DNA from 3 places in the Paenibacillus sp. GXUN7292 genome. Region 2 is predicted to be linked to each of the others. Evidence: riboswitches for the same ligand, from Rfam matches in the RefSeq annotation. Region 2 holds a riboswitch; each other region holds the start of a gene.
What was found. A riboswitch is a leader RNA that binds a small molecule or an ion and turns the genes downstream of it on or off. The one in region 2 is predicted to bind cyclic di-AMP.

Region 1: another riboswitch for cyclic di-AMP. It lies ahead of ACRRU2_RS11895 (hypothetical protein); the one in region 2 lies ahead of ACRRU2_RS17465 (KamA family radical SAM protein).
Region 3: another riboswitch for cyclic di-AMP. It lies ahead of ACRRU2_RS21745 (C40 family peptidase); the one in region 2 lies ahead of ACRRU2_RS17465 (KamA family radical SAM protein).

The regions. Positions count from the first base shown of each region.
Region 1 is NZ_JBOZWO010000011.1:138,872-149,004, reverse strand. Features, by position in the region: gene ACRRU2_RS11905 (DinB family protein) at 471-941, opposite strand; gene ACRRU2_RS11900 (hypothetical protein) at 1,016-1,543, opposite strand; cyclic di-AMP (ydaO/yuaA leader) riboswitch at 1,789-1,980, shown strand; gene ACRRU2_RS11895 (hypothetical protein) at 2,059-2,358, shown strand; gene ACRRU2_RS11890 (ankyrin repeat domain-containing protein) at 2,568-3,299, shown strand; gene ACRRU2_RS11885 (sensor histidine kinase) at 3,348-4,823, shown strand; gene ACRRU2_RS11880 (response regulator transcription factor) at 4,830-5,522, shown strand; gene ACRRU2_RS11875 (S-layer homology domain-containing protein) at 5,678-7,177, shown strand; gene ACRRU2_RS11870 (proline dehydrogenase family protein) at 7,601-8,563, opposite strand; gene ACRRU2_RS11865 (PLP-dependent aminotransferase family protein) at 8,686-10,125, shown strand.
Region 2 is NZ_JBOZWO010000021.1:79,218-89,350, reverse strand. Features, by position in the region: gene ACRRU2_RS17480 (diaminopimelate dehydrogenase) at 1-825, shown strand, start outside; gene ACRRU2_RS17475 (hypothetical protein) at 998-1,132, shown strand; gene infC (translation initiation factor IF-3) at 1,398-1,877, shown strand; cyclic di-AMP (ydaO/yuaA leader) riboswitch at 2,137-2,282, shown strand; gene ACRRU2_RS17465 (KamA family radical SAM protein) at 2,461-3,597, shown strand; gene ACRRU2_RS17460 (hypothetical protein) at 3,546-3,704, shown strand; gene deoC (deoxyribose-phosphate aldolase) at 3,743-4,441, shown strand; gene ACRRU2_RS17450 (peptidylprolyl isomerase) at 4,853-6,025, opposite strand; gene ACRRU2_RS17445 (bifunctional diguanylate cyclase/phosphodiesterase) at 6,202-8,214, shown strand; gene ACRRU2_RS17440 (HD-GYP domain-containing protein) at 8,251-9,675, shown strand; gene ACRRU2_RS17435 (response regulator) at 9,759-10,133, shown strand, end outside.
Region 3 is NZ_JBOZWO010000033.1:45,927-56,059, reverse strand. Features, by position in the region: gene ACRRU2_RS21775 (SDR family oxidoreductase) at 1-690, shown strand, start outside; gene rluF (23S rRNA pseudouridine(2604) synthase RluF) at 687-1,388, shown strand; gene motB (flagellar motor protein MotB) at 1,508-2,326, opposite strand; gene motA (flagellar motor stator protein MotA) at 2,310-3,110, opposite strand; gene ACRRU2_RS21755 (hypothetical protein) at 3,240-3,533, shown strand; gene ACRRU2_RS21750 (MFS transporter) at 3,586-4,821, shown strand; gene ACRRU2_RS21745 (C40 family peptidase) at 4,887-5,360, opposite strand; cyclic di-AMP (ydaO/yuaA leader) riboswitch at 5,364-5,526, opposite strand; gene ACRRU2_RS21740 (glutamine--tRNA ligase/YqeY domain fusion protein) at 5,831-7,504, shown strand; gene ACRRU2_RS21735 (VanZ family protein) at 7,906-8,364, shown strand; gene hisC (histidinol-phosphate transaminase) at 8,422-9,480, shown strand; gene ACRRU2_RS21725 (LysR family transcriptional regulator) at 9,555-10,133, opposite strand, start outside.

The DNA of each region.
Region 1 (10,133 bases), on a different contig from region 2:
CTAGATGGTCAGTCGTTCCGTTATTACGCCTAAAATCGTAGTTTTGAGAAGGTAAGGTGACAGACGTTCCGTTATTGATCCATAAATCGCAAAAAGTGCCCCATCTGGAGCCGTATAGCGGAATGAGTGACCGCGAAATTGAGAAAATAGCGTTTTTTGAGCAAATAACGGAACGTGTGACCATCTGTGAGCAAGATTGGGACTGGCGTACAACAGCGGTCGGAATCCCAATCTTGATCGCAGTGCCCCCTTTCTATTGCTTGTTGCAACTTTCCACAATGAATCGACAGTCTCAATTCTGTCCGCTAGAACGTGGAAGTTGGCAAATAATGAGCGCTCATGGTCATCAGTGTCCGCATCATCAGGATCCATTCAAAAAAAGCAGCCTGTGCGCAGCAATCATCTCGATTGCGGCAAACAGACTGCTTATTATCATTAAACATTGAGCAGATTAAAGATTATTGTAAAGATTATTGCATTTCTTTAGTCGGTCCCATGACACCTGGAACAGGCAAGCCTGCCTGACGCAGCAGCACCGTCATTTGACCTCTGTGGTGTGTCTGGTGATCAACCATAATACGCAAAAACTTGCCGCGCGGAAGAGGGTTGCCAAAGCCATTGATTTCCTCAAGCAATTGCTCATCCGTCAAGCTCTTCACAGCCTCACTGTATGCCGCAATTACTTCATTATACTTGGCGATAACCTCAGTCATCGAAGCCGGTACTGGAGTTCCTTTGCCTAGACCCGGCACATCCAACCCAGATAGTTGGCCAAACACGCCTGCGGAGCCTACCAAATGCCAAGCCAGCCAGCCAAGGGAATTATGTCCTTCCGCTATTGCAACATCCATTTTATCGTCGGAAATTGCTTGAAACACAGAAAGCGTGCCTGCAGCCGAAGCTGACCATTCTTCTATAAAATCTGCCACTGTACGATACATAATTTAAACCTCCATCTTCTATGTTCTATTTCTATATTAACGAACTTATAGGCGAATATCAAATCTATAGCAGCTTATAAATTAATAGTATTAGCATCAAGCTTTTCTAACGATTCAAGCATATATTGCACCAGCTCTGAAATATCGCCCATCTGCTCTTCATTAATCTGTCTAATAAAGTTCAATTCGACAACATTGCTCCAGCCTGCGGTTTGTGTACCGTATGTATAACTTAGCGTTTGCCGCAAAGTTACAGCCGGATCCCAAATTTCCCGCAAAATCTTTTCTATTTGGCTGCACGCTGTCTGTTCATCCATAATCGTCAAATAAAAATAAATCGACAAGGAACAACCAGGATTGGCACCCTCCTGCTCCAATATTTCCGCAGCCAAATTATTCAGAGAAGCATGCAGCCTAACCTCTGCACTAATATTAGGCTGCTTGACCAGATGAAATTTGAGCTTGAACTCGCGTCCCATCACCGACAGCTCGACCGTATCCTTTCGATCGGAAACTAAAATGTACTGATTCAAATTATCCAAATCATACAGTTCGTTTTCGAAAGCTATTTTTAAATTATCAAATACAGTTGGATCAAACATGTTACATCTCCCTTGCAGTTTATCTAAGGTAATTTATCCATCATTTTATAGGCGAAAAAATGAAAATGAAAGCATACGGGACTATTCTTTTAAAAAATTAAGAAAATAGCTTGTCTTTACGGTTACATTACAAGCAAATGCTGCTCCATGCAAAGCTATGACTTTTTTTGTTATTTTACAACTTTTACAAGCAAGCGTATCATACAATTTATCTTCAAAAGCGATTCAAACCATGTTCACAATTTTACTCCTAACCGCTGAATCCTGTACAGGAACGGAGGAACCATCCGATAACAGCTTGCACCATCCGGTGTCCGCCATTATCTACCGGGGTGAATCCTGCATGCTTGCCAGAATCAAGGAAGGCAAGTTATGGGAGGGGCAATCTCACTGCCCTAATCCGTCAGCTAACTCCGTAAGCGTTGCAGAGAGAGGATGATTGTTATGATGAAAACATAGACCTGACTGTTCCTTCAGCTAAAGCTAAAAATCGAGTTGAAAGGCGCGTGATGTCCATGATGCATAACCGAATCGAGCATTTGCAAAGTGAAATTCCTTATAAAAACAAAGATATTGCTCTATATGCCAAGCATGTATATGAATCATTGGAGCAATTCGAGGATCAGCACCGCAAGCTGGTTGCCGTTCAAGCTATTTATGGCAGCAAGCCTGTCGGCGAGCAGGAGATTCTTTTTTACGAAACCATCCGGCATATGAAAGAACAGCTTATTACTACCCTGGAAAATACGATTGATGATTTGAAGCATATTGGCGATAAGAATTACGTCAAGCATTTTCGGGATGGTGTCGAATAACAGCTTTTGAAAAAGAAAAATTTATAAGCATTTATGTTTGCATATCATTTTAAGCAGCAAGGAGCAGGTTGTCCACAGCGGGCAGCATGCTCCTTTTTGTTTATACTTTTTTAATATCATGTTTGCGGACTATTTATTTTTTTTTGCTATGATGAAATAATAACAAAATTTTACCTGCTATAATACGAGGACAGGAGGACGGATAAGCGATGCTGCGAACAACAATAATACTTATTATAGGACTGGTGCTGCTTACGCAATCAGGCTGTCAAACCAACTTCAATCAAAATAATAATAAAAAGAATTCACAAAAAACAGAACAGGCATTGGAGGAGAATATGGATAAATTAAACATTGAATTTTTGCAGGCCGCAGAGCATAACAAAAAAGAAGAAATGGCGGCGCTGCTTGAGCAAGGCGCAAATATCAACGCTGTTGACAACCGCGGCAGAACGGCTGCCATGATCGCTGTCCATACGAACGAGCTAGATTTGTTCCAATGGCTTATCGATAAAGGCGCTGATATTAATATTCGCGATAATCGCTCCGATAATCCGCTTCTTTATGCCGGCGCTGAGGGCTTGCTTGATTTCGTGCGCGCAGCTATTGCCGTAGGAGCAGATACAAAGCTGACAAACCGCTTTGGCGGTACAGCTTTAATCCCTGCCGCTGATCGCGGTCATGTCGATATCGTCAAGGAGCTGCTAAAAACGTCTGATGTCAATATTGATCATATTAACAATCTGGGCTGGACAGCGCTGCTGGAAGCTGTTCTGCTCGGCAATGGCGGAACCAGACATCAGCAAATTGTGAATTTGCTGATCGAGTATGGTGCTGATGTCAATATAGCCGACTCTGAAGGTGTTACTCCGCTGCAGCATGCCAAGCGGTTAGGCTATAGCGAAATGGTGCAGGCATTGGAAGCAGCCGGCGGCGAATAGCATAATGAGGCAACAAGAGCCTATATTAATGAAAGTGGTGGTGACAACTTGTCCATACGCTTTAGACTGCTGCTCTCTTTTACTTCCGTCGTAATCGTATCCGTCATTTTATTCATACTGTCCGCCTATCTGCTCTCTGTTGCCGTAACTGGTGATTTCCGCAGCATTCGCAGCTTTTATACGATTCATTATTCGCTGCATCCTTTGTCGGAGGAAGAAGAGAGCTTATTTCTTGATCTTAAATATTTAGCAAAGCATGACCCCCTTCAATTGAAAAATCAAGTGCTGCTGGAGGAATACAATTTTCAGTTGAAAATGGTGCAGGCCTCGCTCGTAATTCGTGAAAACGACCAGCTTCTTTTTGTCGCTCCAGCGCTTGAAGGGGTTGATCTTTTATCTATTTTGCCAAAGTATGATATGGGCAACAATACGATTCGCAACACGATGAATATCGGCAGCCGCTTTTTCTCCTATTCAAAATTTGATTTTCACTTTTCTCCTGAAACAGGCGATAAAGGCAGCATTTTTGTCATTCGTGAAAGAAGTCCTTTTGCTGAAATGGTGCGTACTCTGCTTCCTTTGCTGATTGGCATATTTATTATTATATTATTGCTTACAGGCTTCCTGCTTTATCGGTATGTTACACGCAAAATTGTTAAGCCGCTCGACGAGCTAAGACAATCGGCTGAGCATATTAAAAGCGGCGATTTGACCTTCCAGCTAAAATCCGGCTCCAAGGATGAGGTTGGGCAATTAGTGCAAACCTTTGATCAAATGCGGCAGAAGCTTTACGACTCGATCCAGCTGCAGCTTCGCTACGAAGAAAACCGCAAGCAGCTGCTCTCCAACATTTCTCATGATTTGCGTACGCCTATAACAACAATCAAAGGCTATTCTGAAGGCATTCGCGATGGCGTGACGAATACGGAGGAAAAGCTGCAGCAATATGTTCGCGCGATTCATACTCGCGCTACCGATATGGAACGGCTAGTCGACGAGCTTCTGTTCTATTCCAAGCTGGACCTCAAGAAAGAGCCTTTTTCTTTTGAGCAGCTGGAGCTTAGCCCTTTCCTGCATCATATCGCGGATGAAATGGCTATTGAATTTGATAACCATCAGGTAGAGCTGCGGTGGGATGAAGCCTTACAAGGGCCGCTATTCGTACTCGCTGACCGTGAGAAGCTGAAGCGCGTTGTTATTAATTTGCTCGATAATAGCATCAAATATATGGTGCAGCCTCCGAAAAAAATTACAATTGGACTAGGACGCCAAGAAGAGCAGGCTATTATATATGTAGAAGACAACGGACCTGGCATTGATCAGCATTCCCTGCCTCATATTTTCGAGCGTTTTTATCGGGCTGAGCCTTCCCGCAATCAAAGCACAGCCAGCGGAAGTGGTCTTGGGCTTGCCATTGCAGAGCAAATTATTGAAGGCCACGGCGGGACGATTTGGGCAAGCAGCCAGCTTGGACGAGGAACACGCATTACCTTTACTTTAAAAATATCAATAGATCGTCGGTGATAGCAGATGAAGCAGATTTTGATAATAGAGGACGACCCTTATATTGCTGAGCTGCAAAAAGACTATTTTGCATTGCATGGCTACGAGGCGGAAATTAGTCTTGACGGCAACACGGGGCTTGAAAGAGCGTTAAGCGGTCAATTCGATTTGATTATTCTCGATCTCCAGCTGCCGGGGATGGATGGTTTTGAAATATGCAAGACGATTAGAGGAAAGCTTGATGTGCCAATTCTTATCGTATCTGCCAAAAAAGAAGAGCTGGACAAAATCCGCGGCTTCGGTCTGGGCGCAGACGATTTTGTAACCAAGCCGTTCAGTCCTAATGAGCTGGTGGCCAGAGCAAAAGCACATCTGGCTCGTTATGAACGATTTATGATTGGCAAGCAGCCCAAAGAATCAGACAGTATACAAATTCGCGAGCTGAACATTCAGCCGTCCTCCCATCGCGTATTCGTGCATGACAAGGAGGTTATGCTTACAGCCAAGGAATTTGAAGTGCTTGTATTTATGGCTACACATCCAAACCGTGTATTCAGCAAGGACCAGCTGTTTGAAAGGCTTTGGGGACTGGAATCCAATGGCGATATCGCTACCGTAACGGTTCATATTTCGCGGATTCGCGAAAAAATTGAAGCCGATCCCTCCAATCCGCAATTTATCGAAACAGTCTGGGGAGCCGGCTACCGCTTTACAGTCTGAATGCGATGGATTGCCGCAAGCTGCAGCGCTCCGCTTTGTACAAAGTTATGCCGCCATTTATAAAATGTTTATACTTTCTTTTCGGCCCGTTTAGAGCTGTCGTTTAAGATTGATTTATGAACGAAACACACTCTAAAAGAAAAGGAAGATGAGCAATGAAGATGATGAATCAAAAAGCAGCTATCGTAGCTCTGTCAGTACTTATAAGCGGAGGCGCATTGCTGCCCATCCAGAACGTCAAGGCGGCATCGCTGTCGACAACCAGCATCACACAGCCGGCGGCTTCATATTTCAACCAGCAGGTTGACCAAGCAATCCAGCAGCTGGTAAGCCAACAAGTGCTTAAAGGCTATGATGACGGAACAATGCGTGCAGAGAAGCACGTTACCAATGCCGAACTGGTTAAAATGATTGTGCTTGCGCTTGAGCTCGACAAGGATGGCGCTGCGAAACAAAATGAAGGCAAGAAGGAAAAATGGTATACCTCTTATGTAGAAACAGCGGCAGCCGCTGGACTGATAGAAAATACGAAGGATTTTCAGCCTAACAAGCCTGCTGAAATTGCAGATGCCGCATCCTTCGTCGCCAAAGCGCTGCAGCGAGATGTAAAATCGGTCCAATATTGGATGGATGGTCTTCAAATAAACGACAAAAAGCTTACGCGCGGCCAAACAGCGCAGCTTCTCGTATTGTCGCAAAAAGCGATCCGATCAGCTGATGCTGAGATCGTATCGATCAAGGCGCTTAATAAAGTAGCTTTTGAGGTCGTATTCACTGCGCCGCTAACGATAGCGGATGAAACGACAGATGCTGCAAATGCGAACTTTTCATTTGATCATAATTTGAAGCTTGTCAATCAGCCACGTCTAAAAACGGGTGCAATCTCTACTTATATTGTACCGGTTCAGACTATGACACCAGGCACGACTTATACAACCAACTATAAAGGGAACGGCGAGCATTCCGCTAAAGCAAGTGATGAGCTGATTCAGCTTAGCGGCGTTCGTCAGGTTACTGCGGACACTTTCGAGGTTGACTCCTTCCGCGCAGACGGCGTTATCGATTATGGTTATTTGATTTCAGCCTATGCAGGCGGACGGGGCGCTAATGCAGTTGTACTCGATGAGAACAATAAATGGAATGGGCAGGAAATGCAAATTATCCCTTCCCTTGCTACAAGACAAGCGACTCTGACACCTGAAGGCGGCGAGCCGATCACCGTCAGCTATGTTGGGTTCACACAATCGACAGATGGCAAGCAGGAGCCAAAATTCCGCCTGCCTGCAGGTACAACTTTGCAACCGGGTGTGAAATATACCGTAACGTCCGATTGGTTCGAGCTGGAGAACAATACGTTCACCGCACAAACGATAGCTCCACTTGAAATTGCTTCCGTAACGAAAGTTGATGCCGCTACCCTGAACGTGGCGTTGACTGCCGATCCTGGAGACGAGCTATTCGCTTATCGTTCCATTCAGTTGAAGGGCTCTGACGGCACCACATTAACTGCGCAATACAAAGTACAAACCCGCAAAGGCGCCGTTGGCGTATTCGAACTTCAAAACGATGGCAAGCTTGCCGATGGCGTCAACTATGAGATTACGCCTGTAGGCAGCTGGGCAACTGCTAATGAAGTAGTGCTAAGCGTGAAATAATAGGCTAAAGGAGCAGTCTTTTATGAGGCTGCTCCTTTTTAATAGCCAGTTAACAGGCTTAGGCGGAGAGATCGGTAAACCGTTCCTTCTGTAACGAAGCCTGGGGGCGCTATTTCGCATAAAATGCTCCTTTTGTAATTGTAACGCATCGTATGAGACTGTCGATTAATTGTGGATAGAGCAACAAGCAATAGAAAGGGGGCCACTGCGATCAAGGTTGGGATTCCGACCGCTGTTGTAGTCCAATTTTTGCAATTAAATAACCCCTGTAGAGGATAAAATTGGCCTACAAAGGCGGACGCTGCCGCTTCTCCATTCCCAATCTTGCTCTTGTTGCTCACAATTAATCGACAGTCTCTGTTTATTAGCATTCGTTAGAGTTTCAAACGTCTAATACGAAGCTGCTCCTTTTCTCGCCTTAACTTAATAATCAGACTCCTTCGCCTTTTGCAGCTCAGCCATATCAGCTATTGCCTTATAAATATTCGGCGGGTATTCCGCTAATCGATGACAAAAATATAAGTGCCACTCCCGTCCATACGGAACATACACCTGCGTCTTGTATCCGACTTTTTTAAGCTGTTTTAGCTTCTCTGGCCGAATGCCATACAGCATTTCCATTTGCACATTTGACCTGTCCAAGTAACCGCGCTTCTGGACTTCCTCAATAATGGATTCGTCATGCGTTGCGATGGACAAGGAACGCCCGGCAGAAAGAATCGTTTCCGTCAAATGAAGATACCTGTTATTCAGTTCCTCTGATCTGGGCAATGCCATTTGTTCCGGTTCTTTAAACGCCCCTTTCACGATTCTGACAGGTCCAGTGCATTCTGCTATTTCATTGAAATCTTGCAAGGTACGATGCAAATGCGCCTGCAAGGTAATGCCAATGTTGGAGCAGGCTTCGCTGCTTCGTCTATATAATTGAAGAATTCTATCCGTTTTCGCCGACTCCTCTGCGCTTATCATAATGTTCATTCGATACTGCGCCGCCTCTTTTGCCAGTTCAATAAGCTGCCCGTAAGCAAATTCTGAATCTACCTCCAAACCGATATGCGACAGATCCAAAGAGATCGTTGTTTGTATACCAGCAGCACCAGCTGATCGAATTAAGTGTATAAACTCCGCTTTGGCAAGCTCGCACTCTTGCATGGTACGCGTATTTTCCCCAATATACTCCAAAGACACCGCATATCCCTTCGAGATCAGCTCCTCAGCTTCCGCTACCGCAGTTTCCTTGCTTTCTCCTGCTATAAACCTCTGAGCTGCTCGAAATAAAATCGGATAAAGCTCCTTCGATTGCTCCACATATGCTCTGATGTCTTCCCTTCTAGCTATCCTCTTAAGCATATTGGAAGCCAAAGCGGCCCACTCAAGCTCTTTCATCCAGCATCCCTCCACGACTACGTAAACTTACAGTTTCTAATGTATCGTGTTAATATGGTTTATAATAGGACCACTAATTGATAAATTTAGGGGTACCACTTTTATAAGGGACGGAATAAAGGATGACATGGGTACAAATCAATCGGGCATCAGGCGTGCCGCTTTATAGGCAAATTTATGAGCATTTTCGGAGTAAAATACTGCAGGGCGAGCTGCGCAGCGGCGAACAAATTCCGAGCACTCGAGAACTGGCGGCCAGCTTGTCTGTATCGCGTAATATCGTTGTCGAAGCTTATGAACAGCTGTTTGCGGAAGGATTTATTGAAGGCAGGCAAGGTTCGGGAACCTTTATCGCAGAGGGAACCTATTTGGAAGGTTTAGTGGATTTAGAAGTGTTGAACAGCATCAGGCAGACTGAATTTGACGTTTCTGCTTTAATGGAATCGCCTCCTTCAGAATGGATTGATTTTCGCCCCGGCATTCCAGCCCTGGACCTTTTCCCGCGAAAAATATGGAGCAAGCTTGCTGAGCAAGTATATTTGCATGGACCCGATTCGGCTGTCGGGTATGGCAGGCCTGAAGGCCGGGCAGAGCTTAGAGCCGTTCTGGCACGGTATTTGCGCCGAACTAGAGGGGTGATATGCCATCCCGAACAGTTATTGATTACGACCGGAGCTACACAAGCGCTATCGCTTATTGCAAAGCTATTTTTGTCAGAGGACACGAAAGCCATAATTGAAGATCCCATTACTCATGAAATCCAAACGATGTTTTCCGTACCAGGCACAACGCTGCTTCCTATTCCTGTCGACGAGCACGGCATGATGACCAGCCTGCTTCCCTATGATAAACAGCCAAGCTATGTCTATGTGACTCCTTCTCATCAGTATCCGCTGGGAGGCATTCTGCCCATTCAACGCCGCGTTCAATTAATTCAGTATGCAAGAACGACAGGCTGCTATATTGTTGAGGATGACTACGACAGTGAATTCCGTTATGAAAGTCCGCCTGTAAGCTCAATGCAAGGCTTGGAACCGGATAAGGTCATCTATATCGGAACATTTAGCAAAATTTTATCACCGTCATTACGGATGGGTTATTTAATACTGCCGCAAAGCTTGATCTCAAAAGCTCGCAAACTGAAGTGGCTAACCGACCTGCACACCCCTTCCTTCGAACAATTAATACTTGCCCGCTTCATAGATGAAGGCCATTTGGACCGCCATGTTGCAAAAATGAAAAAGCTCTATCGCAGAAGAAGAGATTGCTTGATGAAGTCGCTCGTGAGCCACTTCAGTCCATCTGTTCATCTATCGGGCTATTCGACGGGGCTTCATTTCATTGCTGAATTTCCTGACATTGCATTCAACAGCGGCTTATGTGAAACCTTAGAGAAGAACGGCGTCAAAGTATATCCCGTTGAACTCCACGCCATTAACAAGGACGCACAGCGTAATCGGATTGTATTGGGCTTTGGTAACTTGTCGGAGGATAAGATTGAAGAAGGCGTTCAAAGGCTGGCTTCAGCTTTATTGCCCCTATTGGAGAAAGAGAAGGGCTGATCTAGCAG
Region 2 (10,133 bases):
ATAGATGACGCAGAAAAGTTTACCAATGAAATTGATGTTATGATTTTGTGCGGCGGTTCGGCTACTGATTTGCCTGAGCAAGGCCCGCAATTCGTAAAAATGTTTCATACGGTGGACAGCTTTGACCGCCATGCGCGAATTCCGGAATATTACGATTCTATTAACGAAGCTGCGGTTGCAAGCGGCAAGATTGGAGTAATCTCCACCGGTTGGGATCCAGGATTGTTTTCCTTGAATCGCCTGCTTGGCGAAGCGGTATTGCCAGAAGGCAAGGAGTATACGTTCTGGGGCAAAGGTGTGAGCCAAGGTCATTCCGATGCGATTCGCCGTGTGAATGGCGTCAAAAATGGCGTGCAGTACACGATCCCAAGTGAAGATGCTGTCGAGAGAGTACGCGCTGGAGAAAATCCTGAGCTGGATACTCGCGAGAAGCATATCCGTGTTTGTTATGTTGTGAAGGAAGAAGGCGCTGATGAGACGGCAATCGCAAATGAAATCAAAACGATGCCGAATTATTTCGCTGACTACGATACAACGGTACACTTTATTACAGAAGACGAGCTGAAAGCTGAGCATTCTGCAATGCCTCATGGCGGCATGGTGCTTCGCAGCGGCAAAACAGGAACAGGCAATACGCAAATTATAGAATTCGGTTTGAAGCTGGACAGTAATCCTGAGTTTACAGCGAGTGTTGTAGTAGCATGTGCAAGAGCAGCCTATAAGCTTGCTGAAGAGGGTCAAAGAGGCGCTAAGACGATCTTTGATATTCCGCTAGGCTATTTGTCGCCTAAGTCTGGAGCTGAGCTTCGAAAGGAAATGCTGTAATCATCTAATTGCGGCGAGCCTAATATGAATCAAACAGATTGAAGAAGTCCCAGGCAGAGTAATGCTTGGGACTTCTTCACTATTTAAGTAAGCTAAGGTTACTTTTGTATGAAAGTTGACTTATTATTACATAAAGTAAATAATTTCTTGAACGTATGCAGGAGGGGCTGCAATGATGAAATGGATAAAAATGAGCGGTAAATGCCTTCTAGCCGCATTTTTATTGTTGTTTGCGCTACTCTGTTTGTTTGAAATTGTTTTTATAGCAGGCATATGGTTTAAATCGACTTTTGAGGGGATCGATTAATTGTGGGCAACTAATGATAAGCAATAAGAAAGGGGAACGAAGAGCAAGATTGGGAATGGAGAAGCGGCAGCGTCCGCCTTTGTAGACCAATTTTATCCTTTATAGGGGTTATTTCATCAAAAAATTGGACTACAACAGCGGTCGGAATCCCAAACTTGATCGTAGCAGTATCCCTTACGATTGCCTTATCCACAATTAATCGACACCCTCCATTTATTAGCCGAATAAAGAACGGAGGCTGGCAGTAGTGGCAGGTTCAATCATTATGAATGAGAAAATAAAAGCAGCAGAAGTTTTGCTGACTGGATTAGATGGGCAGGAGATAGGCGTAGTTTCTCGCGAGGATGCACTTGATATGGCTAAGCAGCAATCCGCAGATCTGGTATGTACATCGCTGATGAGCAGTCCGCCGCCCTGCCGCCTTGTTGCCAAGGGGCAAGCCAAGCAGCAGCGCGATCAGCAGAAAAAGCAGGAAAGCAATAAGCCAGCCAAAGTGAAGGAGCTTCGTCTGTCACCAGAGATTGAAGAGCATGATTATGAGACGAAATGCCGTCAGGCACAAAAGCTTCTTGAGTCAGGCCACTCCGTACTGCTGGTTGTCAAAATTAGCGGCAAGCAGGGAGCGGCAGCGAAGGAGCTTGTCGAAAGATTAGTAAAGGATCTGGCAGAATCGGGGAGCAAGCAAACAGGAATACAAGTGAGCGGCAAGCAGGCGGCAGTACAACTTCAGCCTAAAGCTGAATAGAGTTACGGGCATAAGAGAGCAAGAATGGGAATGGAGAAGCGGCAGCGTCCCCCTTTGTAGGCCAATTTTATCCTTAGCAGGGTTTATTTATTAAGAAAAATTAGACTACAACAGCGGTCGGAATCCCAATCTTGATCGCAGTGGCACCCCTTCTTATTGCTTGTTGCCTTATCCACAATTAATCGACAGTCTCCAGGGAAGCCTTAATGTAATAAAAATATCCAGCCTGAGGTTGACGAACAAGCATTCAATCATATAAACTATAGTTACGCTTAATTTCCGATCTTTCGAATCGGAAAGCGGGGGAACCAATCTTGTGGGGCGAATAGATCGCATGAAGCGAATCTTAGGGGACCATCTTACCCGAGTCCGTCAGCTAACCTCGTCAGCAGTGGGTGGGTCATTGCTTTCTTAATTTATAATCTTACACATAATGACCCTGTTAAAGTGATAGCAGCAGTCCTACGCGACTGCAAGCTCTATTGCTTTGCTGGCACCTGCCGGCCGGGGTTATTTTTTGTTTTTCGTCAGACCATCCACTGGTGAAGCGTGCATATCAAATCTTATTTTAGGAGGGGTTTGAATGGCGCAGCCAAAGTATGTTATGAATTTAGATCGTCTCACAATGATTCCGGAGAGTGAACGAGAGCGACTAAAGCCGATAACAGAAAAGTTTGCATTTCGTGTGAATGATTATTACTTATCGCTCATTGATTGGAATGATCCCGATGACCCGATTCGCAGGTTAGTTATACCGAACGAGGGAGAGCTGATGGAATACGGCAGATGGGACGCTTCTGATGAGGAAGCCAACTATGTCGTGCCAGGGTGCCAGCATAAGTATGGCACAACTGCACTGCTTATTGTGTCAGAGGTATGCGGTGCGTATTGCAGATATTGCTTCCGCAAACGTTTATTCCGCAATGATGTGAAGGAAGCAGTATCCAATGTCGATCCGGGAATTGAGTATATCGCCGCCAATCCGAGTATTAACAATGTATTGCTCACTGGCGGAGACAGCTTAATACTTGGAACACCTAAGTTAAGAAGCATTATTGAACGCTTGAGAGAGATTGACCATGTCAAAATTATTCGCCTCGGCTCCAAGATGCCGGTATTTAATCCGATGCGAATCTATGAGGATGAAGCATTGCTGGAGTTGATCAAGCAGTATTCTACGCCTGAGAAGCGAATCTATGTCATGGCTCATATCAACCACCCACGAGAAATTACGCCGGAGGCAAAGCGCGGCTTTCAAGCGCTGCATGAGGCTGGCGCCATTGTTGTCAATCAAACCCCTATTATTCGCGGCATAAACGATGATGCTGACGTACTTGCCGAGCTGCTGGATCAATTGTCCTGGGCCGGCGTTACCCCTTACTATTTCTTTATTAACCGCCCTGTTGCCGGAAATCGTGATTTTGTCGTTTCTTTGCAAAGAGCATACCAGCTTGTTGAACAGGCTAAAGCAAAGACGTCAGGTCTAGGCAAGCGCGTCAGATTATCGATGAGCCATTCTTCAGGCAAAATAGAAATATTGGCGATTGAGAACGGTAAGGCGTATTTGAAGTATCATCAGTCCCGAGAGGGCAATTACGGTCAGTTTATGATTCTTGATTGTCCGCCAGAGGCGTCATGGTTTGACGATTTGCCTGGCAGCGAGAAGTATTGGCAGAAGGAAGTAGAAGAGCAGGAGAGCGAGGCTATCGAGGCAGTGTAACTGGAACTGTACTTGCTCATGCAGACTTGCGCAAGCTGCTGCCGCTGCTGCTTTGCAGTAAGCTATTGTTGTTCAACGAGGCAGGCATTATAATGAATGAACAATAGCTATTGTAAAGCAGATTAGCAGGAAGGGGCATGTTGCAATGAATATACATGAGCAAGACAGAGAGCTTACAGCTGCTCAACTGGCCGCTATGATCGACCATACGCTGCTGAAGCCGGAAGCAACCAAACAAGAGATTATTGAGCTGTGCAAGGATGCCAGGCAGTATCAATTTGCTACAGTTTGCGTAAACCCAAGCTGGGTTTCGCTGGCAGCCAAGGAGCTGTCAGGCACTTCAACTGGTGTTACAACTGTAGTAGGCTTTCCATTGGGGGCGACCAGCTCGGCTGCCAAGGCATTTGAAGCCAAGCAAGCGATTATGGATGGGGCTAATGAAATTGATATGGTGCTGAATATCGGCTTGCTGCGATCTGGAGAGCTTGCAGCAGTAGAGCAGGATATTGCTGCAGTTGCGCAGGCATGCGGCGATCAGGCCGTTCTGAAGGTTATTTTGGAATCAGGCATGCTGTCTGACGAAGAAATTGTTACTGCATGCGAGCTGTCCGTCCGTGCAGGGGCCAACTTTGTCAAAACGTCTACCGGCTTTGGGAAGGGCGGAGCAACAGAGCAAGCTATTGCTTTGATGCGCCAAACGGTAGGTCCTAATATCGGCGTCAAAGCCTCTGGCGGAGTCCGCGATTATGATACGACCTGCCGCATGATTAAGGCAGGCGCGAGCCGCATTGGTGCTAGCGCAAGCGTTGCGATTGTGCAGGGTCAAAGCGGAGAAGGCTACTAATCATCATATTTAAACAAAAAAGCTGCCAGTCATATACTAGATTGCGCAGCTCATTTTGTTTATATCCTACTGCTGCAGGGAGCGATTTGCTCACAGAGCCGGTCAGTCGTTCCGTTATTTCGCCCAAAATTGCAGTTTAGAGGAAGTAAAGTGACAGACGTTCCGTTATTTGCTATTAAATGGCGGAAAGAGCCCCGTTTAGAACCGAATAGCGGAACATGTGGCCGCGAAATTAAAAAAATGGTGGTTTTAAGGCAAATAACGGAACGTGTGTCCAATTCGATTCATTATGGGCAAGCATTTATAAGCACGAAACAACGGAACGTCCAGCCAGGGATATTCCGTTTTCTATATTTTACTAAGAACCGGCACTTCCTTACCCAAGGAAGTGCCGGTTCTGCTTGTCGCCTATTATTTTGCGTCTGCTGTTTCTTCTTTATTTTTATCCAGTGAGTTTTCAATTTTTGCTTTATCTTGGAGCTCTGCAGTCAAACCGCTCTCTTCAGCTGCAGCTTCCTGGCCAATAAGCATAGTGCGGATCGGGTTTTTGAGCTCGTCCAGCGAAGCGCCTTTCTTATCTTCGGTTTTCTTAATAATATGATATCCGAATTCAGATTTGACGATATCGCTTACTTGATCAACTTCTAGTGCGAATGCTGCCTCTTCAAATTCCGGAACCATTTGTCCTTTCCCGAAGTAGCCCAGATCACCGCCCATGCTGCTGGAGCCGTCTTTTGATTTCTCTTTGGCCAGCTCGGCAAAATCTGCTCCGCCTTTCAACTGCTCAGCAATTTCCTTTGCTTCCTCTTCTGTATCAACTAGAATATGCGAAGCTCTGATTGTATCAGTACCGCCAATGCTGTCCTTGTACTGCTCATAAAACTCTTCAATTTCCTTGTCCGTTACTTTCGTATTCGGTTCATGTGCCTTTCTGACCAAAGCTTGCTGACGAACATTAAAGCTTAGCGCCTCGATAGTAATATTATTTTGTTTAAGCGCTTCCTGGAATTGCTCCTCGCCGCCCATGCTCATTTTAATAGCGTCAATTTCGTCGGTGATATCCTGGTCTGTAAAGGAAATGTTTTTTGCTTTAAGCTCCTGCTCAAGAAGCTCGTTGTTAATCATCGTATCAAGAATGGAAGGGCCGGCCAGCAATAGCATTTTCTCATATAAGCTTTCTTTATCAATCGTATTGCTGTTAACCTTCGCTACCGCTTCATTTTTAATGCCAAACGGCGGCTTGATCAATACAAACACTAGTACGGCAGCAAGCACCAGGCTCGTAATCATCCAGGCAGTTCCGCCTTTTTTTACAACTGGAGCTGGAGGAGCAGTGAAGCCGGATGAAGCATTTGCTTGTTGAACGCTATTGTGCGCTGCAGCTTCCTGTTCAATACTTGCATCGTCTTCCTTGAAAGCTTGCTCGTCAGCCTCCGCTTGCTCTGAATTTTCTGCGTCATCCGGGTTGCCTGAGCTCACAGCTGCTGAATTTTCTGCTTGTTCTTTTTCGTAAGCGTATCTTTCTGTATTCGCAGCCTCCACCTCTTGATTCTCTTTTTTGGACTGCGATTGCTCGTTGCTCATTCCATAAACTCCCTTCGAAATCGCTTTTTCCATAACTATATCAAAATATGTACAAAAAAACCTTAATCTAATATAAAATTGTTGCAACTTATGTCGAATCCCTTGGTGCTAATTGGTATACTAATACTTGGTAGTATGACTACAAGTGTGAAGCACGGGTTGTTGCGGAGGGATCAATGATCAGTATTAACGGCAGTTATAATGACTGGATAGTATTATTATCTTTTATGATTGCATTATTTACATCTTATTCTGCTCTTAATCTTACCTATAAGCTATCGAAAACGACAGGCCGGGCACAGTGGAGGTGGCTTGTCGTTTCCGGGTTAGTTATGGGGTTTGGCATATGGTCCATGCATTTTGTCGGAATGCTGGCTTTTCATATGGAAGTTCAAGTAAATTACCATTTGCAAACCACGATCATATCATTATTAGCCAGTATTTGCGCTTCAATGTTTGCTTTTTACATAACGAACAGGAGCACCAGCAGTAAATATACGCTCCCATTGGCTGCAGTTATTATGGGCGCTGGTATTGTAACGATGCATTATACGGGTATGGCGTCGATGCAAAGCGCATTTCTACAAATTAAATATGATCCGCTGCTCTTTATTTTGTCTGCTGTTATTGCAGTCATGGCCTCGTATGCAGCGTTGTTCTTCTTTATTCGTTTTCGCCATCGCCATAAATCGGCATGGACCAAATGGCTCGTTGCTTTTCTCATGGGCACAGCTATTTGCGGCATGCACTATACAGGCATGGAAGCGAGCTCCTTCTGGTGTATTGACCCGGTATTGGCAGCCTCACTGCCGCAGAGCTCAACAGATATTTTTCTTATTTTTGCAGTCAGTATTGTTATGCTTGCCTTAGTGGTCGTAACTTCCTTCGCCCTGTTCTGGGAGAGGAAGATATTGAAACAGATGGCGTATAGCGATCCTTTAACAGGATTGCCTAACCGGCATGCGATGAATCAATATTTTACGGACATACAGCCCAAACATTCCTTTTCTGTGCTTTTTCTAGATTTGGACCAATTTAAGCTGATTAATGATACGCTGGGGCATGATGTTGGCGATTTGCTTGTGAAGGAAGTCGGCAGTCGTATTAGCGGCTTTATGAACGCCAGCAGTCATATTTTCAGGCTTGGCGGCGACGAGTTTTTAATGGTTACGAATGAAAAGCAGCATCACAACGCAGAGCGATTGGCTGAACAGATCTTGGAAGAAATACGCAAACCGTATGTGTTAATCGGCAATGAGCTGTATGTAACGGGATCTATTGGCATCAGCTATTCGCCTGAGCACGGGACAACCTTGACCGATTTGCTGAAATCTGCGGATACGGCTATGTACTACGCCAAAGGGTTGGGCAAAAATCAGTACTGTTCATACAATGAAGAACTGAATCATAAATTAGTAAGGCGCATGGAAATTGAAAAGGGCTTGCGTACTTCTTTTGTGCTGGATCAATTGAAAATCCACTACCAGCCAAAATGGAATGCGGAGACAAACAAGCCTATCGGCTTCGAAGCGCTGCTGCGCTGGACTCATCCAACGCTCGGCAATATTGCACCGGCAGAATTTATACCTATTGCGGAAGAAACGGGATTGATTGTACCTATAACAAGATGGGTATTGAAGCAGGCTTGTATGGATTGCACGCAGTGGAATGCAAAAGGCGACAGTAATCTTTCGGTATCTGTAAATCTCTCTTTGAAAGTTATTGAAAGCAAAAATCTATGGGATATGGTGGACAAATCCTTACAGCAATCTGGCTTATCGCCAGAGCTGCTGGAGCTGGAAATAATAGAGTCAGTTGTACATAACGACGTGGAGGAAGTGCTGCAGCAGCTTAAGCCTATTCAAGAAATAGGCGTGCGTATTTCCATGGACAACTTCGGCTCGGGCTATTCGTTCTTGGGTTCGATTGGTCAAATACCATTTCATACGCTAAAAATCGACAGATTATATATGCAGGATTTTGAATCGCCCACCAAACAGGCAGTTGTTAATTCAATCGTCACCTTGGCAAGTGAATTAAAGCTTCAGCTCATTGCTGAAGGAGTCGAGAATGAAAGCCAGCTGCAGTTTTTGAAAAGAGCAGGCTGCTCTATTATGCAAGGCTATTATTTTAAGCAACCAATGCCGCGAGAGGAATTGGATGCTTGGCTCGATGGGTTGTCCGCATAGTTTAATAGTCCCGCAATGCACTGGAGGAGGAGACAGATGAGGAAAAAAGCGGGCGTTTATGCAGCGCTGTTGGCATGTATTTTTTTGCCTCTGCTTGCTTATTTACTATTGAACATCTCTGCCTATAATGTGACTATCGAAGCGCCAAGAGAGCATTTTTATGTAGTCAGCATTGTTTCGATGCTGGCGCTTCTCCTTGCCATTGTTGTCAGTTTTATTGCTGTACGAGTTCGAAATATTAAAGTTAGCTTCTTATCCTTAGCGTACTTATCTCTGTCTGCTCTTTTTTTGTTAATCGGCTTGTCCTCATCGGCAGATGTCATGCGATTGCATGAATCCGAGAGTAATGCGATTTATTTGAGTGTTCTGCTAGCCTCGTTCTGGCTGTGGCTTTCTACAATCGCAGTTGACCGTTTTGCCATTCGCTGGTTTGCCAGAAGGCAAGCCTGGCTTTTGCCGGTTTGGTCCCTTTTACTGCTAATCGGCGTACTCGTGGTATGGAATGAACCAGAGTTAATGAAGCTGCTGTACATGGGCTCGTTAAGCAAATGGATTATACTAGCGGTTATTATTGCGCTTAACAGCTGGACGATTCGTCATTATGTCCATAATTATACGGTGTCGTGCTTTCCGTTGCAGCTGGCGATGGCTTATAGTACAGGCTGGATGATGGCTGCTGGAATTATTATAACAACAGGCGAGACATGGAGCTTGAGCTGGTGGACGTTCCATGTGCTCTTGTTTGCTGCTGTCGCTATTATGATGATCGGTATGCTTAGGGAGTATTGGAGCAGAGGCTCGCTGCTATCTACGTTTAAGCAGTTATTTTATATTCATTCCTTTGACTGGATGAGAATGTATATACGGCCGAGCGTTAAGCAGCTTGTTATGACGACCGAGGCAAGGGATGCTTATACGGCGGGTCATAATTATCGTGTAGCTAGGTATGCGTTAAAGCTCGGAGAAGAGCTTAAGCTTCCGCTGGCTCAGCTACAAGCAATTATGCAAGGAGGGCTAGTGCATGATGTGGGCAAGCTTTCCATTCCTAATCAAATATTGAACAAACCTGGGAAGTTAACGCCAGAAGAACGGGCTATTATCGAAGAGCATCCCGTTGCGGGATATGAAATATGCAAGCGACTCGGTTTTATGATTGAAGGGCTGTCTATCATTCGATCTCATCATGAAAAGTTCAATGGCACTGGCTACCCAGACCGCCTGCAAGGCCAGGAAATACCGCTGCTGGCTAGAATTACAGCAATAGCAGATGTCTATGACGCGCTTACTTCAACACGCTCGTATCGAAAAGCAATGACGCAGGAAGAAGCGATGGCCATTATTGTAAAAGAGAGCGGCAGACATTTTGACCCCCATTGCGTAGAAGCGTGGAAACGTGTCGTGGCAGAGCAATCAGATTTTTTTTCTAATATAATGCAGACAAATTCTCCTGTTAAGCTATAATAACATTTATACACTAGTTCAATATTTTGGAAGTGATGGAAATAGAACGAATGGTGGAGGAAGCGGTATAAGGAGGAATATGCATGTCACTTCGTACAAAAGGGTTACTTCTTATCGTCATTATTTCTCTCATTCCTCTTCTTATTGCGGGCTACGGGAATTATACTGCAGTCAAGCATACGATGCTGCAAACGGAGTATGACAAAATTGCAAGCCAGCTTGATATGCGCTCTAAGGAGCTCTCCGCTTGGATTTCGATCCGTCAGGCAGAATTATTGATAATGAGCCGAACGCGTCTCGTAAGATATGGAACGAGCGAGGAGCGAATCGCTTATTTCGAGCGGGAGCTGGCTCGAAGCGGATTTTCAGAAGCAGCACTCGGTTTTATTGATTCAAATGGAACGGCAGTACGCAGCGATGGCGCATCATTAAATTTAAGTGATGAGTCTTTTTTCCAG
Region 3 (10,133 bases), on a different contig from region 2:
GGAAACAAGGCTATAGTAGCAGGTGCTACCGGTTTAGTAGGCAAGGCGCTGGTTCAGGAACTGCTGCAGTATAATGGTTATGAGAAGGTAATCGTGCTCGTGCGCAGAGCATTGGATCTGACCCATCCGCGTTTGGAGCAGCATATTCTTTCCTTTGACCAGATCGGCAGCCTGCCTGAAGAATGGTTTGAGACCGCAGATATTTATTGCACTTTGGGAACGACGATTAAAAAAGCCAAGTCACGTGAACAATTTGCCAAGGTTGATTATGAATATCCGCTGGCGCTTGGCCGGAAAGCCGTCCAATGCGGCAGCAGGCAGCTATTAGTAATAACCGCGCTTGGAGCAAGTGAGCGGTCTCTGTTTTTTTACAGCAGGGTAAAGGGGAAGCTGGAGCATGAGCTTGCAAGGCTGCAGCTCCCTAGCGTCACTATATTTCAGCCATCACTCATAATAGGCATGCGTGAAGAGCATAGGCGCGGCGAGGAGCTGGCAGCTTCCATGACACGCAATCTTTCCTTTCTATTTAAAGGGAAGTTGAGCCGCTATAAGCCGATTGAAGGTAGGACAATAGCGGCGGCGATGCTATATTCTGCTTTAGAGCAGCGTAATGGCCTGACCGTAGTAGCGGGAACAAACCGTATGGAACAAATGGCAAATGCTTTATGGAGCGAGGAGAGACATCAATGAGAATTAATAAATTTATAAGCGAGACCGGCTTTTGCTCGCGGCGTGAAGCCGATAAGCTTGTAGATAGCGGCCGTGTAACGATAAACGGCGCTGTAGCGCAGTTAGGCAGCCAAGCTGAGCCGGGGGATGACGTTCGGATTGATGGAAAGCGCATAGGCGCTCAAAGAAACCATGTGTACATTATGCTTAACAAGCCTGTCGGTATTACGAGCACTTCAGAGGCGCATATAGAAGGCAATATTGTAGATTTTATAGGCCATACGGAACGTATTTTTCCAATAGGCAGATTGGATAAAGATTCCGAAGGCTTAATCCTGCTTACTAATGATGGAGATGTTGTCAATCCGATATTGCGCTCGGAGGGCAAGCATGAGAAGGAGTATATTGTGACTGTGGACAAGCCCATTACACCTTCCTTCGTCAAAGGCATGTCGGAAGGCGTTCATATATTGGGCAGCCTTACTCTTCCTTGCCAGGTTACACAAGTAACGAATCGTGTATTCCGTATCATTTTGACCGAAGGCCGCAACAGGCAAATTCGCAGAATGTGCCAAGCCTTTGGCTATCATGTAAGACGTTTGCAGCGTGTTCGTATTATGAATATTGAGCTGGGCGGACTGGCAGTCGGCAAGTGGAGAGATTTAACAGAGCAAGAACGCACGGAGCTATTTAAAACACTAAGTTATAACCCGCAATAACAGCTGGTCTAAGCTAGAGGCATGCTGCGCTGGAAAAGGGGCTGTCCCAAATGTCATAAACATGACGGGGACGCCCCTTTTGTTCAAATATAAGAATTTATTAATTAAAGCATTAAAAGCTATTGAGAACTGTCCTTGGTTGACAGCGTCTGTGCATTGGCAGTATCGACATACGTATGAATTATAGCTACTTCTACACGTCTGTTTTTAGCTTTGTTATCTACTGAATCGTTAGGCGCGATTGGGCGGTATTCTCCAAAGCCGATAGCGCTGAAGCGGTCCGGTCCGATATTTTTATTTTCCAGCATGACATCCATGAAGCGGATGGCACGCATGGCGCTTAAATCCCAATTTGATTTGAAATAAGCATTATTGATTGGCGTATCGTCAGTATGACCAGAGACGATAATTTCGTAATTAGGATATTGCTCAAGCATTTTGCTGATCGCAATGGCCAAATCCTTTGCTTCAGGCTTGACCGTTGCCTGGGCAGGAGCGAACAGTGCGTTGTCGCTAATCGTTATAAGCAATTGAGACATATTGAGCTTCGTTTCCAGATCGCTTGTCAGCCCATTTTTGTCGATATATTCATCAATCTGTTTTTTAAGGTTTTGAAATTCTGCCTGCTCCTGCTTCATGATATCCTCTAAGGAGTTGTTTTCATTTTGCTGCGGATTGTTTTTATCCTTATTTTTAGGAACCTTTTCAGTGTTAGGCCCTTTCTCAACGATCGATGGCATATCGAGCACGCCGCTGCCTTGATTAAGAGCGATGCTGAAGGCGCGGGACATTTCCTCGAATTTCTTCACATCGACGCTGTTCATGGAATATAACACAATGAAAAGGGCTAGCAATAAGGTAAGCAGGTCAGCATAGGGAATGAGCCAGGATTCGTCAATATGCTCTTCATGATCTTCGTGCCTACGCTTTTTCTTCACCGCCGCGTTCCTCCTTTTCTCTTAGTTTTTGACGCTCTGTCGGAGTGAGGAAAACGGATAATTTCTGGTTGATGGCAATTGTAGATACTCCTGACTGGATAGCCAGCAAGCCTTCTAGCATCATGAGCTTAACTTGAATTTCTTGTTTGGATTTACGCTTTAGCTTGTTAGCAATCGGATGCCATAATACATAACCTGTAAAGATACCAAGCAGGGTAGCGATAAATGCGCCGGCAATGGCGTAGGCCAGCTTGTTCATATCGCTCATATCAGCAAGAGCTGCTACAAGTCCGACAACGGCGCCCAAAACCCCAAGGGTAGGAGCGTATGTGCCCGCTTGTGTAAAAATTAATGCCCCGGTTTTGTGTCTTTCTTCTGTAGCTGATATATCTTCTAATAATACATCGCGGACAAGATCCTGATCGTTGCCGTCTATAATCATGCGCATACCGTTGCGAAGAAAGGAATCTTCGATTTCATCTACCTTGGCCTCGAGTGCCAATAATCCTTCGCGGCGTGTAATTGAAGCCCATTCCATAAATTGGCCGATAAGCTGCTCGCGAGGCGGCAGCGGCTGCTCAGTAAATACTATTTTAAACAGCTTGCCTACCTTGGAAAGCTCGGACATTGGGAAGGCGATCATGACCGCTGCTATTGTACCTAGAATAATGATTGAGAACGCTGCTGGATTAAGAAGAAAGGAAAGTTTGGCACCCTTTAACACCATACCGCCTAACACAGCAACTAATCCAAGAATGAGACCAATAATCGTTGAATTTTTCATCATGCACCCCATCTAATACATTTTCGACATTTATCTACTTCTATTATTATCGTCAAAAGGGTATTCTGAGATTAGAGTAAACGACAGGAAGATCAAAATAATGAGCAAATATAAGGAGATTGTTGCAAAATGGGTGTAAGACATGCTAGAGAGTACGCGGATATTTTGAAAGAGCTGACATTTGCCGTATCTGAAATTGAACAATGCTATACATTTTTCGAGATGGAGCCTGATGATTGGTCTTCGCTATCGCTGGAAGAGCAAACAGAGGTGATGGAGGCTCTTGCAGACGATATTTTCTTTGGTTTGGGAGAGCAGCGGTCAATCGCCGTGGGCAGAGGCATGGTCGTGTACAATCCAAAGCATCATGTCATAGAGGTGACACAGGACGATACTCTTATTCAGCTGGTCAGGCTAATATAAGAGATCATATATAATAGTAGCAAGTGCGAAGAATTAAGGAGCAATACAGATTATGAAAAAATTACTTTGGCTCGGCTGTTTTTCCTACTTGCTTATTGGAGTCGCCCATATTATCGGCGGCTCCATTCTTGAACAGCTGATCGAGCATTATGGGCTGTCCTACAAAGATGGCGGTCAATGGATTATGAATCAATTTCTTGGCTTTTTAGTAGGTGTATTATTCACGCCGGCTATATCTGCAAGATTTGGAAAGCGCACAACCGTAATGTTCGCTATCGGTATGCTCACCCTCAGTGAAGCGGCTTACAGTTTGCTGCTTCCATGGGGCTGGATGCTGGCTGTGGCGCCTTTGGCAGGATTGGGCTTTGGCATGACAGAAGCGATTGTCGGCGCGATGATTATTGAATTGCACAAGGAAGGAACTGCTGCTGCCATGAGCAGGCTGGAAACCTTCTTTGGCATCGGGGCGCTTGTTATTCCGCTAACGGCAGCATATTTGATCCAGCAGAACATTTGGCAGCTGTCCTTTCCAATATTAGCGGCTATGTCAGGTATTATTTTTGTTTTATGGCTGACCCTGTCCTTTGGCAAGCTGGACGATGAATTGTCCGCGCAAAGAAGCCTGGAGAAGGCACGGGAAAGAAAGCAGAACACAGCAGAACACGGCAAGGCGATCGTCTGGGGTTATTCGAAGCGCATGCTTCCCTTTCTTGCACTGGCGGCTTTGTTCTTTATGTTCTATGTCGGCATGGAGATGAGCTTTTCTAACTATTTGCCGGCCATTCTAATTGAGCATACTCAGGCGTCTGAGGTAGCGGCAGCTTCAACGCTAAGCGTGTTTTGGGGAACAGTTGCTATAGGCCGCATTTTTGCAGGCATACTCGCTGATCGCATGGGCTATACGAAGTATTTGCTGATTGCAACGGCAGCTTCCGCTATTGTGTTTTGTTTAATGACATTATTCGATACATATTTGTTAATGCTGGTCTTTATCGCGCTTAGCGGCTTGTTTTTTGCGGGATTGTTTGGGATTGGCCTTGTGTATGCCAATAGTTTGCTGCCTGGAACGACAGAGAGGACAACGAGCATTTTGGTGGCATGCGGCGGTATAGGAGGGGCTGTATTTCCTCGTATAACTGGCTGGTTTATGGACCAGTATACGATTTCGGCTACATTATGGTATTTGGCTGCACTCGTCATTATACTGCTTTCTTTGCTTATCATATGGATCATATTAGGCGTAAAGCAGGCAAGAGGGCCCGCGTCCAAACCAGTGTCGGTTAGTTAATCAAGAGCAATAAATAAAAAACCGTGCGTCCTTTGATTAAGAGGATACACGGTTTCTCCTTGATTCTATTTCGCAGCGTAAGTAGAATGTGATTCATCACTCATGATACGACGCGCTGTAACATAACGCGGTTTGTAGTAGTTTGAATTAAGATTATCAATAATAACGCCTCTGGAGGTTGACGCATGAGCAAATTTGCCGTCTCCAACATAGATGCCTACATGTGTAATACCGCCATTGTTAGATCCGCTTGTATCAAAAAATACAAGATCGCCTGCAATAAGATCAGCTTTTGCTACTTTAACGCCTTCAGTAGCTTGGCTTGTGGAAGAACGCGACAGTTCGATATCCATCTTAGCAAATACAAACTTGGTAAACCCGGAGCAGTCGAAGCCGCTTGTAGTTGTACCGCCGTATCTGTACTTTGTTCCGATTAGATCATCGATAATGCCGTCCATCTTTGATGCTGCGAATGCTTCGCTAGCTGAAAACGTTAGCAAAAGCACAAGACCTAGAATTGTTGCTGTAATCTTCTTCAATGATGAAACTCCTTCCGGTGCCTACGAGGTTAGCTGTGGGGTTCGGTTGAAGGTCCCCTATGACTCCCCAAGATTGGTAGCGCTTTAGGCAGCCCATGCAATCTGAAGTCAATTCACCCAAAATGGTTCCCCCGTTTCCCGTTAGGGAATTAGGCAAATTTTTAAAAAATGTACATGCTATATTTCGGTAATAACCGATTAAATCCTTCACAACCTTACTACTTTTAATAATTCTCATCTTTCGAGTCATAAAATGTAGTTGGTTGAAGATTGGAACAATAAGGATATCTTGCTCCACAAACAATATAATACTTGCAAATTGCTGCTAGATGGTGAAAATGAGAAGATATTAATGAAAAATGTGTTTTTTTCATAAACAAAATACCGATTCAGCACGATTCAGCGTGTAATTTTATGCGCAATTGTGTATCATAAGAGGATATAAGTATACGTGGGAAAGGTTGGTCGCAATGGAGAATGTAGCGGACAATAAGACAGCATCTTCAAACTTTATTAAAAACATTGTAATAGAAGATTTAAAGAGCGGCCGAGTGCAGGAAATCGTGACTCGTTTCCCGCCTGAGCCGAACGGCTATTTGCATATAGGCCACGCCAAGTCCATTTGTTTGAATTTTGAGCTGGCAGACGAATTTAATGGTAGAACGCATTTGCGTTTTGATGATACTAACCCTCTCAAAGAAGATACAGAATTCGTAGAGGCAATTAAAGAGGATGTGCATTGGCTCGGCTTTGATTGGGAGGAGCTGCATTTTGCTTCCGATTATTTCGAGGAAATGTACAATCGTGCCATCCTATTGATTAATAAAGGCAAGGCTTATGTCTGCGATCTGACGGCCGAGCAGATGAGGGAAACACGGGGCACGCTGACAGAGCCTGGCCAAAACAGCCCTTATCGCGAGCGCAGCGCGGAGGAGAATTTGGATTTGTTCGCACGGATGCGCGCAGGAGAGTTTCCGGACGGCTCCCGTGTGCTGCGTGCCAAAATTGACATGGCATCGCCAAATATAACGATGCGAGATCCTGTTCTATATCGCATCTCCCATGCTCACCATCATCGTACAGGCGATGCTTGGTGCGTTTATCCGATGTATGACTTTGCGCATCCGCTAAGCGATGCGATTGAGAATATTACGCATTCGATCTGTACGCTGGAATTTGAGGATCACCGTCCTTTGTACGAATGGGTTGTTGAGCAATGTGAAATGGATTCTACGCCGCGCCAGTATGAGTTTGCCCGCTTGAATGTGACAAATACCGTTATGAGCAAGCGCAATTTAAAGCGTCTGGTAGATGAAGGCGTTGTGACGGGCTGGGACGATCCCCGTATGCCGACAATTGGCGGCATGCGCCGCAGAGGCTACACGCCGGAGGCATTCCGCACCTTCTGCCGCGAAATCGGTGTTTCCAAAAACAACAGCGTAGTGGACGAGCGCAATCTGGAGTTTTTTATTCGCGAGGACCTGAAGCTGAGGGCGCCTCGTACGATGGCGGTACTGGATCCTCTTAAGGTTGTTATTACAAACTATCCGGAAGGACAGGTTGAGTGGCTGGAAGCGGAAAACAACGCCGAAAATGAAGAAATGGGCAGCCGTCAAATTCCGTTCTCCCGCGAAATATATATCGAGCAGGATGATTTTATGGAAAATCCTCCGAACAAATATTTCCGCTTATTCCCTGGCAATGAGGTTCGTCTGAAGCATGCCTACTTCATTACCTGTCAGGAAGTAATTAAAGATGAAGCGGGCAATGTCGTTGAGCTTCGCTGCACCTATGATCCGCGTACGAAGAGTGGCTCCGGATTTACAGAGCGCAAGGTAAAAGGCACGATCCACTGGGTAGAAGCTTCGCAAGCGGTTCCGGCCCAATTCCGTTTAATCGAGCCGCTGTTTGTCGGCGAGGAGGAAGGCGAAGAGAAGCCATTCCTGGAGCGGATTAATCCGAATTCGATGCAAGTGTTAAATGGATTTGTTGAAGAAAACATGAAGGATGCCGAGGGCGGGGATAAGTTTCAATTTTTCCGGCACGGCTATTTCAATGTGGATACGAAGGATTCCACTGATGATCAGCTTGTATTCAACCGTATTGTCTCACTGAAAAGCTCCTTCGATCCGAAGAAGGCTTAAGCAGATTTATACTGTACCATAGTCAGACAGCCTGCCTGAATATAATATGAATGGCGGGCTGTCTGTTTGTACACATGCTTGCTGGAGAGTTAATCGTCACTCTTTATTTGCAAAGCTAGAGTATTTGCGGAGAATGTCGATTAATTGTGGGCAACTATTGTTAAGCAATAAGAAAGGGGAACGAAGAGCAAGATTGGGAATGGAGAAGCGGCAGCGTCCGCCTTTGTAGGCCAATTTTATCATTTACAGGGGTTATTTCATCAAAAAATTGGACTACAACAGCGGTCGGAATCCCAAACTTGATCCTAGTAGCATCCCTTTCGATTGCTTGTTGCCCTATCCACAATTAATCGACACCCTCCCGCGAAGCGTTAGCTGATGGACGAATGGGGGAAGCTGCAGTGTTCAAGCGATCATTACTGCCTTCGCGGCTGCTTAATATTGCTATTTTATGTGTTGCGCTAATCTATGCTTTAGTTATGATTAAGCTGCTATTTATCCGATCCCAATATTTTGGCAGCGGCTATTCTTATAATCTCGTGCCTTTTGATACAATCAAACATTTTATATTGAACAGACATCGAATGAATGCGAATATTTGGATAGAAAATTTGTTGGGCAACATTATATTATTTATTCCGATAGGGGTTTTCTTGCCGCTGCTTAACCGCAGCTTCTATCGTTTCTGGCCGCTGCTTATCGCTTGTGTGCTGCTGTTGTTTGGCGTAGAGCTGTTGCAGATGCTGCTTCGTGTAGGCAGCTTTGATGTAGATGATATTATATTAAATACAATCGGCGCCTTGCTTGGCTTTGCGGGCTTACGGCTGGCTTTATTCACTTATACAAAAATACTGCAATAGTTAATAGAAACAGTTGAATTGATTATTGGATTGCTGCAGAGGAAGGGAAGAAGGAAGATGAGTAAATTTTGGAGTCCATTAGCACATTCGCTAGAGCCGTATGTGCCTGGCGAACAACCGAAGGATAAGTCATATATTAAGCTGAACACGAATGAAAATCCATATCCGCCGTCTCCTAAGGCTGTACAAGCTATGCGCGAGGCTGTAAATGCTGATTTGAGATTGTATCCCGATCCGACCTGCGAGGCGTTGGTCGAGGCAGCTGCGCGTTATTATAACGTATCACCGAAGCAAACCTTCGTCGGCAACGGTTCTGACGAGATATTAGCCTTGGCATTTGCTGCGTTTTTCAACCCTGCAAAGCCGGTGCTGTTCCCTGACATTACTTATAGCTTCTACAAGGTTTACGCAAAGCTGTGCAGTCTTGAGGCGAAGCTTATTCCGCTTGACGGACAATTAAATGTGCCGATTGGGCAATTCCAAGGCGATCATGGCGGTATTATTATACCTAATCCTAATGCCCCTACAGCAAAGCTACTGGAGCTATCTGATATTCGCACTATTCTTAACAATAACCCTGAGCATGTTGTAATCATCGATGAGGCCTATATTGATTTTGGCGGCGAGACGGCTGTTTCGCTTATTAATGAATATAACAATTTGCTTGTTATCCAGACGCTGTCCAAGTCCCGTTCACTGGCGGGGCTGCGAGTTGGCGTTGCTTACGGCAGCGAGGAGCTTATTCAAGGGCTCGATCGCTTGAAAAACTCCTTTAATTCCTATACGCTTGACCGCGTTGCGCTAGCAGGCGCCATTGCTGCATTTGAGGACAAGGCGTATTTTGAGGAGATGGCTGCCAAAGTAATCGCTACCCGAGCATGGACGATGAAGCAGCTGCAGGCGCTTGGCTTCCATGTAACGGATTCAAAAGCAAATTTCGTCTTTGTGTCGCATCCTGAAGTGCCTGCTCAGAAGCTGTTCACCGAGCTGAGAGAGCAAGGGGTGCTCGTACGCTATTTTAACCAGCCGCGCATCGATAATTTCCTTCGTGTCAGCATAGGTACGGATGAAGAAATGACAAAGTTTATCGAGGCAGTGCGCGCTATTGTATCGTAAAATCGTTTATTGCAACCACTACCGTCTTCCTCTTGATGCACAAGCGCATCTATGAGGAAGGCGGTTTTTTGCATTCAGCTAATAAATAGCTCTAAAAATTTGGCTGTCGGCAGTGATAGAGAGCTGTCTTTTCTGACCGCAATGCCAAGCTCTCTATCCGGCAGCGGCACGCTTGTTCGAAGTTCCAGCAGCGAGCCCTTTTCCAGCTCTTCTTCGACAAACGATTTTGGCACAAAGGCAGCGCCATAGCCGCGCTCGGCAAAGGCAGCGAGCATCTCCAGACTGTTCAGCTCAATATCGGCGTGGGCGGTATAGCCCTGCATGCTGAACCACTGCTCGACAAAGGAGCGGGTGGAGCTGCCGGCAGACAGCATCAGCAGCGGGATATTGAGCAGCTGTTCAGCGGATACTATTTGTGCAGCTAGCTGCTCGTATCTTTTGCCTACTACAAAGCAATTTTTTAACGGTGAAATCTTTTTAATAACAAGCTCGCTGTCCTGCAGAGGCAGATGAATAAAGCCGATGTCTATCACACCCTGCTTCATATGCTTGACGATAAGGCTTGTCTTGTCTTGAACAAGCTTTATCCGTATTTGTGGGTATTCGGCATGGAATTGATCCAGCTTGGGCAGCAATATATTTTTAGTTATAGC